DNA from 2 places in the uncultured Negativicoccus sp. genome. Region 2 is predicted to be linked to the other one. Evidence: riboswitches for the same ligand, from Rfam matches in the RefSeq annotation. Region 2 holds a riboswitch; the other holds the start of a gene.
The links. Region 2 has a riboswitch for cyclic di-AMP ahead of RDN69_RS02460 (NlpC/P60 family protein). Riboswitches for the same ligand answer to the same signal wherever they lie in the genome.
Positions count from the first base shown of each region.

Region 1: it holds a riboswitch for cyclic di-AMP, as region 2 does, so the genes downstream of both, RDN69_RS04610 (APC family permease) here and RDN69_RS02460 (NlpC/P60 family protein) in region 2, are expected to answer to the same signal.

Region 1 is NZ_CABSTC010000043.1:117-3,817, forward strand. It holds partial or broken gene RDN69_RS04600 (cob(I)yrinic acid a,c-diamide adenosyltransferase) at 1-62, opposite strand, end outside; gene RDN69_RS04605 (YafY family protein) at 68-1,228, opposite strand; cyclic di-AMP (ydaO/yuaA leader) riboswitch at 1,423-1,547, shown strand; gene RDN69_RS04610 (APC family permease) at 1,572-3,443, shown strand; gene RDN69_RS04615 (AzlD domain-containing protein) at 3,489-3,701, opposite strand, start outside.
Region 2 is NZ_CABSTC010000018.1:205-3,905, reverse strand. It holds gene hemL (glutamate-1-semialdehyde 2,1-aminomutase) at 1-348, shown strand, start outside; gene RDN69_RS02465 (glycosyltransferase family 2 protein) at 456-1,391, shown strand; cyclic di-AMP (ydaO/yuaA leader) riboswitch at 1,400-1,524, shown strand; gene RDN69_RS02460 (NlpC/P60 family protein) at 1,521-2,183, shown strand; gene RDN69_RS02455 (metal ABC transporter ATP-binding protein) at 2,237-2,953, shown strand; gene RDN69_RS02450 (metal ABC transporter permease) at 2,950-3,701, shown strand, end outside.

The DNA.
Region 1 (3,701 bases), on a different contig from region 2:
ATCGCGGCGGTGGTTTTGCCTTTACCGTCTCCCGTATAGACCTGGATATAGCCTCGTTTCATCGACGTCACCTCATCTCGACATGATCAAAATATAACGGTTCTTCATGGCGATACGCGTCCGCCATGGCGATGGCCGCCCGTTGCAGATCGTGCACCAGTGATGCCGGTGCCAGCACTTTCACGGCCGGACCGAATTGCAACGACCAGTGGAAGAGCGCGGTAGCGTTCACGGTGACTCCGACGACCACGGTTTTGTCCGTAACTTCGCTGATCGTGCAGGAGGTTCCGAAATCGTCCATGACGGCGTCCAAGATCTCGCGATCACATCGGAATAAACACGGTACCGCCGGTCCGGCAAACATGTTGACATGCTCCGCCAGATGCTTCGGTAAATGCAATTCGTCATCGCCCGACTGCGTCACTTCGCGCAGCGGACGAAGCTCACGGTTTTTTTCGATTCGCACATCCTGCATCCGATCGACGCGGTAATGCGAAATATCATCATGCCCTTCGGTATTACCGATCAGGTAGAAACGACCGTTCGTCGCAACCACCGCGTACGGGCTCACCCGGTAGCGATGCGGACGCTTGCGATGCCGGCGAACGCGCGGCCGCTGCTGCTTATCCGGACCGTATTGCAGGTAATGGAACACGACCGGTTGCTGCGTTTCAATCGCTTCATTCAAGACGTCCAACGAATACAGCATCTGCGCGTTGGCGGGACTTTCCTGCTGCCAGTTGAGCCAGCTCTCATTCGGAATGTTGTGAACTCCCAACGTGGGATTCGTATAATACCGACTTTGCAACCGCAACAGTTTTTGGATCATGTCCTCGACCTGCCGGGCCGGTAAATGCGAAAACAACAGGCCGTCAATGAGCGTGGTCAGTTCCACCGGCGCGAATTCATGCTCGTAATACCACGAACCGTAGACATTTTCCACTTTTTCGCGGCTCGCGCTCTTGCGCTGCCACGGTTTGTAACCGAGCGGATAGCCCGCTTCCAAGAGATTGACCAGGTTGCGTTTGACGGCTTTACGATCTAAGACCATTCCATAGTCTTCTTGCAGGTGCGTCAGAATCTGCTGCTGCGACAGCGGATGTTCGGGATCGGAAAAGCGGCGCAGTATCGTCAAGATGTACAATACACTCAGCTTCTTCGCCGGAATCTCGGACGGCGACGTCATCACGCGCAACTCCCGTTCAGTTGCTTTCGTTCCCTTTTGCATGGGCACACCTCCTTGCCGCAATGCTATCTGTAATTTCAGTATAGCACGATTTAACGCCATAAAACAGTCATAAAAGAGCATTTATGAACTTTTTAGCGGCGACGAAGTCCGTTTTGCCGACGGATTTATGTTACGTCGCCAGCCGCTGTTTTTTCCTATTTACAAGACATTTCCGCGGCGCTATAATGTGGAAGTAAAACGAAATGCCGAATTTTCTGACGGAAAACGGGGGAACCAAATCTTGGGGTGAATCGAAAGAGGAAGACAACCTTATGCTTCTAACCCGACAGCTAACCTCGTAGGCAAAAGGTAAGGTCCCATGGGACCGGGAGGTCTATTTTTCATGCGCAAATTTACATTTTCTTCATTTTCTCAATTGCTTTTAGGGCGCCCGCTCAAGAGTACGGAACTCAGTCACGAACGGCTGCCGAAGTGGAAAGCGTTGCCGATCTTTTCGTCTGACGCGCTTTCCTCCATCGGTTACGGTCCGGAACAAATCGCGCTGGTTTTGGTATTGCCGGGGCTGATTTTATACAACTACTTTCCGTGGATTATCGCGGCGATCGTGGCGTTGCTTTTCATCATTACGATTTCCTACGCGCAGGTCATCAAGGTGCATCCTCAAGGCGGCGGTGCCTATTCGATCGCCAAAGAGTATCTCGGTGAATACCCGGCGCTGCTCGCGGCGGCGAGTCTATGCGCGGACTACGTGTTGACGGTCGCGGTATCGGTATCATCCGGCACGGCGGCGCTGATTTCCGCGTGGCCGGCGCTCATACCGTACCAAATCGGCATTGATCTTTTCGCGGTGTTTGCGATATTGATGCTGATTAATTTACGCGGTTTGCGCGAAGCGTCCAACGCCTTTGTCTGGCCGACCTATGCTTTTTTGGTCACGGCGTTGATGCTCGCCGGATCGGGGATCTACCAAATTTTTGTGCTCGGTCGACCGCCGGTCATTTTGCCGCAAGCGACGACCACACTCACGCCGGGCACCCTTTGCTTTTTACTGTTGTTGGCTTTCGCCAACGGCTGTTCTTCCATGACCGGCGTGGAAGCGATCGCAAACGGCGCGGGCGCGTTTCGGGAACCGGTAGCGAAGAACGCGAAAAAAACGATTGCCGTAATGGCGATTATCCTGTCGACGCTGCTGATCTCCACGGGTTTTCTCATCGTGCATTTCGGCTTGCTGCCGAGCGCGGACCGCACCTTGCTCTCCCTCTTGGCGGAAACCGTGTGGGGACGCGGAACCGGTTATTTCATCTTCCAGCTGCTGACCATGGTGATTCTATATTTAGCCGCCAACACCGCGTACAACGGTTTGCCGCCGCTGATGTCCATTTTGGCGCAGGACGGTTACCTGCCGCGCTACCTCGCGCATCGCGGCGCGCGTCTTTCCTTTGCCAACGGCATCATTTTACTGTCGCTTTGCGCCGGCGGATTGATCATCGCGTTCCACGGCAGTGTGGAGCATTTGATTTCGCTGTACGCAGTGGGCGTATTTCTTTCCTTCACATTGGCCCAGGCGGGTCTTTGCGTGCATTGGCTCCGCCAACAGCCGCGCCCGTACGGACGACTCTTGCTGAACGGCTTCGGCGCGCTGGTCACGGCGGCCGTCGTGGGCATCATTTTAGTCACCAAATTCATTCACGGCGCCTGGATCATTTTAATCTTCCTGCCGATTTTAATGCGCATATTTAAGGCGATTCACACGCACTACGAAAAGGTACGGGAAGCGTTGACACTTTCCTCGGAAGAGCTGACGAATATTCTGTCGCAACCGGTCAACGAGCACCACGTGTTGTTGCCGGTCGCAAGTCCCACGCGCGCCGTCGCGCGCGCCTTGCGTTACGCGCGCGACATTACCGACGATGCGCACATTCACGCGCTCCATATCGCCATTGACGCGGAGGCCGGCGAACGTGTCCGCCAAAAATGGCACCGACTTTTGCCTGCGATTTCAATTGAGGTAATACCGTCGCCGTATCGGGATTTCTCCGAGCCTTTGTTGGATTACATCAAAGCATTTCGCGACCGCCACCCCGACGCGTCGATTGCGGTATTAATTCCGGAATTTGAGGTCGGCTCGGGCTGGGAGCGTCTGTTGCATAACCAACAAGGTTTGCAGCTGCGCTGGCAGCTTTTAAATCGATTTGACGTGATCGTGACAACCGTCCCGCTGCTATTGACGGATCCTCATGAGAAAAAAGAGTAAACAAAAAGAACGGACATTCCTGTCCGTTCTTTTTATTTTCTTTGCTTACGCGGCGACCAGTACGCTCAGACCGTAATGCACCAAAATGCTCGCGAGGACGATGAGCACTAAATTCGCGCGGTAAAACGCGAGCCCGATCGCAACCAGCAACGACACCGTCGTGGCGAGCAATGGCGTCTCCTCCATGCTGACAAATACGCCGGGCACGATCAACGCGCCCAACACGGCGAAAGGGATCAGAGCAAGCGCAAAGGAAAG
Region 2 (3,701 bases):
TTTACAGAATTGACTGCGAAAACGGAAACGTTGTGCCAAGGCTTGGAAGCGGCGGCGAAGGACGCGGGAGTGCCGATCATTGTGCATCGGATCGGTTCGATGTTCACCGTGTTTTTCAATGAGCATGAAGTCACGGATTACGATACGGTAGCGACTTCGCACTTGGATGAATTTAATGTCTATTTCCTCGCTATGCTGGAGGCCGGTGTGTATTTAGCGCCGAGTCAATTCGAATGCGGCTTTATGTCGCTTGCGCATACGGATGAAGATATTCGCCAAACGCTTGCTGCGGCGCGTAAAGCGTTCCAAAAAGTAGCGGCTTTTCGGGAGCATAAAGGGCGTAATTAGGGAGCGGTTCGGCGCTCAATAAAAGCTGTCCGCAGTTGCAGTTGTCGCAGTGGCGCGGTTCTTTCGCTTATGGTAAAATAAAAAAGTAGTAGTGTTTGGTGGTAGAAATGCTGATTTCAATCGTTGTTCCTTTTTTCAATGAAGAGGACAATATATTGCACTTTTACGATGCGTTATGTGAAGTGGCTGCGCATCGTGACGAGTCATTTGAGTTTTTATTTGTCGATGACGGCTCAAGTGATCGCACGCCGTTGATTTTAACGGAGCTTGCGGAACGGGATGCCCGCGTGACCGCTTTTATTTTGGCACGTAATTTCGGACATCAAACCGCGCTTACCTGCGGTTTGGATCATGCTCGCGGCGATGCGGTGGTTACCATGGATGGAGACATGCAGCATCCGCCGACGATGATTCCGGACCTGCTGGATAAATGGTATGACGGTTATGAAGTGGTACAGACGGTACGGCTTTCGACCGCCAATGTCGGTGCGTTCAAAAAATGGACCTCGAAACTCTACTATCGTTTCATTAATTCGATTTCCCAAGTGCAGATTACCGAAGGCGGTTCCGATTTTCGCCTGATTGATCGCAAAGTGGCGGACAGCTTATTGCTGTTTCGCGAAAAGGCGCGATTTATCCGCGGCCTGGTAAGCGATATCGGCTATCGGCAAACGCAAATTACATTCCGTGCACCGGCGCGCTATGCCGGCGAAAGTAAATTTTCGTTGCGTAAGATGGTGCGGTTCGCCTTGGACGGAATTACTTCATATTCGACGTTGCCGCTGCGTATGGCTCTCTATGTGGGAGTGTTGTCAGGCATCGGCAGCTTGCTTTTGATCATCTATGTGCTGTTGATTAAGTATTATTTCCTGGAAGCGGTTCCCGGTTGGGCCACGCTTGCTGTGATGATGTTGCTATTCGGCGGCTTGCAGTTGATCTTTTTGGGAATTATCGGTGAGTATATCGGGCGCATTTTTGCGGAGGTAAAGGATCGACCTCTGTATTGGTTGCGCGGTACGGTGAATCAGAAAACGAGACATTAACAACAAAACACGAAAGTGTGCCGAAGCGCATATGCGCGCGGGGGAACCAAATGTTTTCGGGGTGTATCTTGCAAAAGACGGTCAGCTCTTGGCCGAACCCGTCAGCTAACCTCGCAGGCGGAAGGGAGCATGATGGTAGGAATACGACGCTGGACTTGTATGGCGATGTTTTTAATGGTACCGCTGGCAGTGGGAGCCACCTATCACCCGGGAGATATCGGCGAAGATATTTCGACGATTCAGCATCGCTTGGGAACGTTAGGGTATCACTTGGAAGCGGACGGCGTATACGGTCCGGCCACGGAAGATGCCATTCGGGAATTTCAGGAAGCGCATGGTTTGGAAGCGGACGGCTTGGTTGGTCCGGCTACCTATCGCGCGTTGCTGAGTCGTGACATACCGACCAGTCGCGGCGATTTTTCAACGCTGCTGGTGCGGCGGCTGATTTCTGTCGCGCAGGAATATATCGGTGTACCGTATCTTTTCGGAGGTTCTACCCCCAGCGGTTTTGACTGCTCGGGCTTCGTTCAGTTTGCTGCCAAAGCGGCCGGATTGGTATTGCCGCGGTCGGCCGATGAACAATACCACATGGGGCGTAGCGTGAGTCGCAGTCAAATGCAGCCGGGGGATCTGGTCTTTTTCTCGACATATACGGACGGTGTATCGCACTCGGGTATTTACTTGGGGGGCGATCGTTTTATCAGTTCCACATCGAGTCGCGGCGTAGTCATCGACAGCTTGTCGGAGGGCTACTGGAACGATTGTTATGTGGGTGCAAGGCGGTTAATTTAAGAGGCGTAAGCCTCTTTTTTTATGAAATAAACATTTGAAGGATCAATCAGATAATGAACACATGGATTACAGCGCAAAACTTGGCATTTCGGTATGACAACGAGACGGTATTTACCGATATACACTTTGCCGTGGAGCACGGCGGATTTACTTTGATCGTCGGTCCGAACGGCGCCGGGAAAACAACGCTGCTGCGGCTGTTAGCGGGACTCCTGACGCCGGCCGAGGGAACGATTACGATTGCCGGCCAATCGCCGCAAGCTTGGCAACGCGCCGGCGGTATCGGTTTCGTGCCTCAGCATTACAATCAAAATACGGCATCATTTCCCGCGACGGTGAACGAAGTAGTCGATCTCGGCTTTTGGGGAACCGAGATTTCACATGCCGAACAGATCAAACAACGTCAGGCAGTACTCACTAAAGTGGGGATGGCGGAATGGGCGCATAAACGTATCGGTGATCTGTCGGGAGGTCAACAGCAGCGTGTCATGCTGGCGCAGGCGATTGCCGCGCGGCCGGCATTGCTGCTTTTGGATGAGCCGACCAGCGGGATCGACTATACGGCAGGAAATATGCTGCTGGATCTGCTCAGCAATATTCAGGCGGAGCAGCAGACAACAATTATTATGGTGACGCATGATATCGCGCGCGCGTTACCGCATGCCGACCGAGTGCTTTGCATCGACCGTACGCTTTGTTATGACGGTCCGCCGCATCAATTTGTCACCAGCCATGCGACCGGATTGCACATGGCGGAGGTGGTCGGATGATGGAAATGCTCAGCTATGAATTTATGCAGCGCGCGTTTTTGGCCGGCCTTATTGTCGCGTTGCTCTGTCCTTTAGTCGGGATGTTTGTCGTGATTCGGCGGCAGTCGCTTTTGGGAGACGGTTTGGGACATATTGCCTTTGCCGGCGTCACGGGAAGCGCGTTGCTAGGCATTAATCCCGCGATCGGCGCGGTCGTTTTGACACTCGCCGCGGCGGGCGGTATTGAAATCGTGCGCCGCAAGCATCTGCAATACGGCGATATGGGGTTGGCGTTGTTTTTCTACGGCGGTTTGGCGTTGGCAGTCGTGTGCAGCTCGCTCGCGCGGATCCCGAATACCAGTTTGATGAGCTTTCTCTTCGGCAGTATTTTAACGGTTAATTGGGCAAATATTGCGGCGATTGCGATCATTGCATTGCTTGTTATATTGTCGCTCGGAAAATTTCATACGCCGCTGCTGCTGGCCAGTTTTCAGCCGGATATCGCACATACGCGAGGGATCCGTTTGGAACGCATGAATATGTTTTTCGCCTTGCTGGTGGCGGCGGTCGTGGTGATCGGCATGTCGATTGTAGGGATTTTGTTGGTGAGTGCGCTCATGATTGTACCGGTTGCGGCGGCGCATTTGTGGCGGCGAGGATTTAAACAAACGGCAGCCATTGCGGTCGCGTACTCGTTTACGATGGTACTGTGCGGACTTTGGGGCTCGTACAGCTGGGATCTTGCGCCCGGCGGCACCATTGTCTTAAC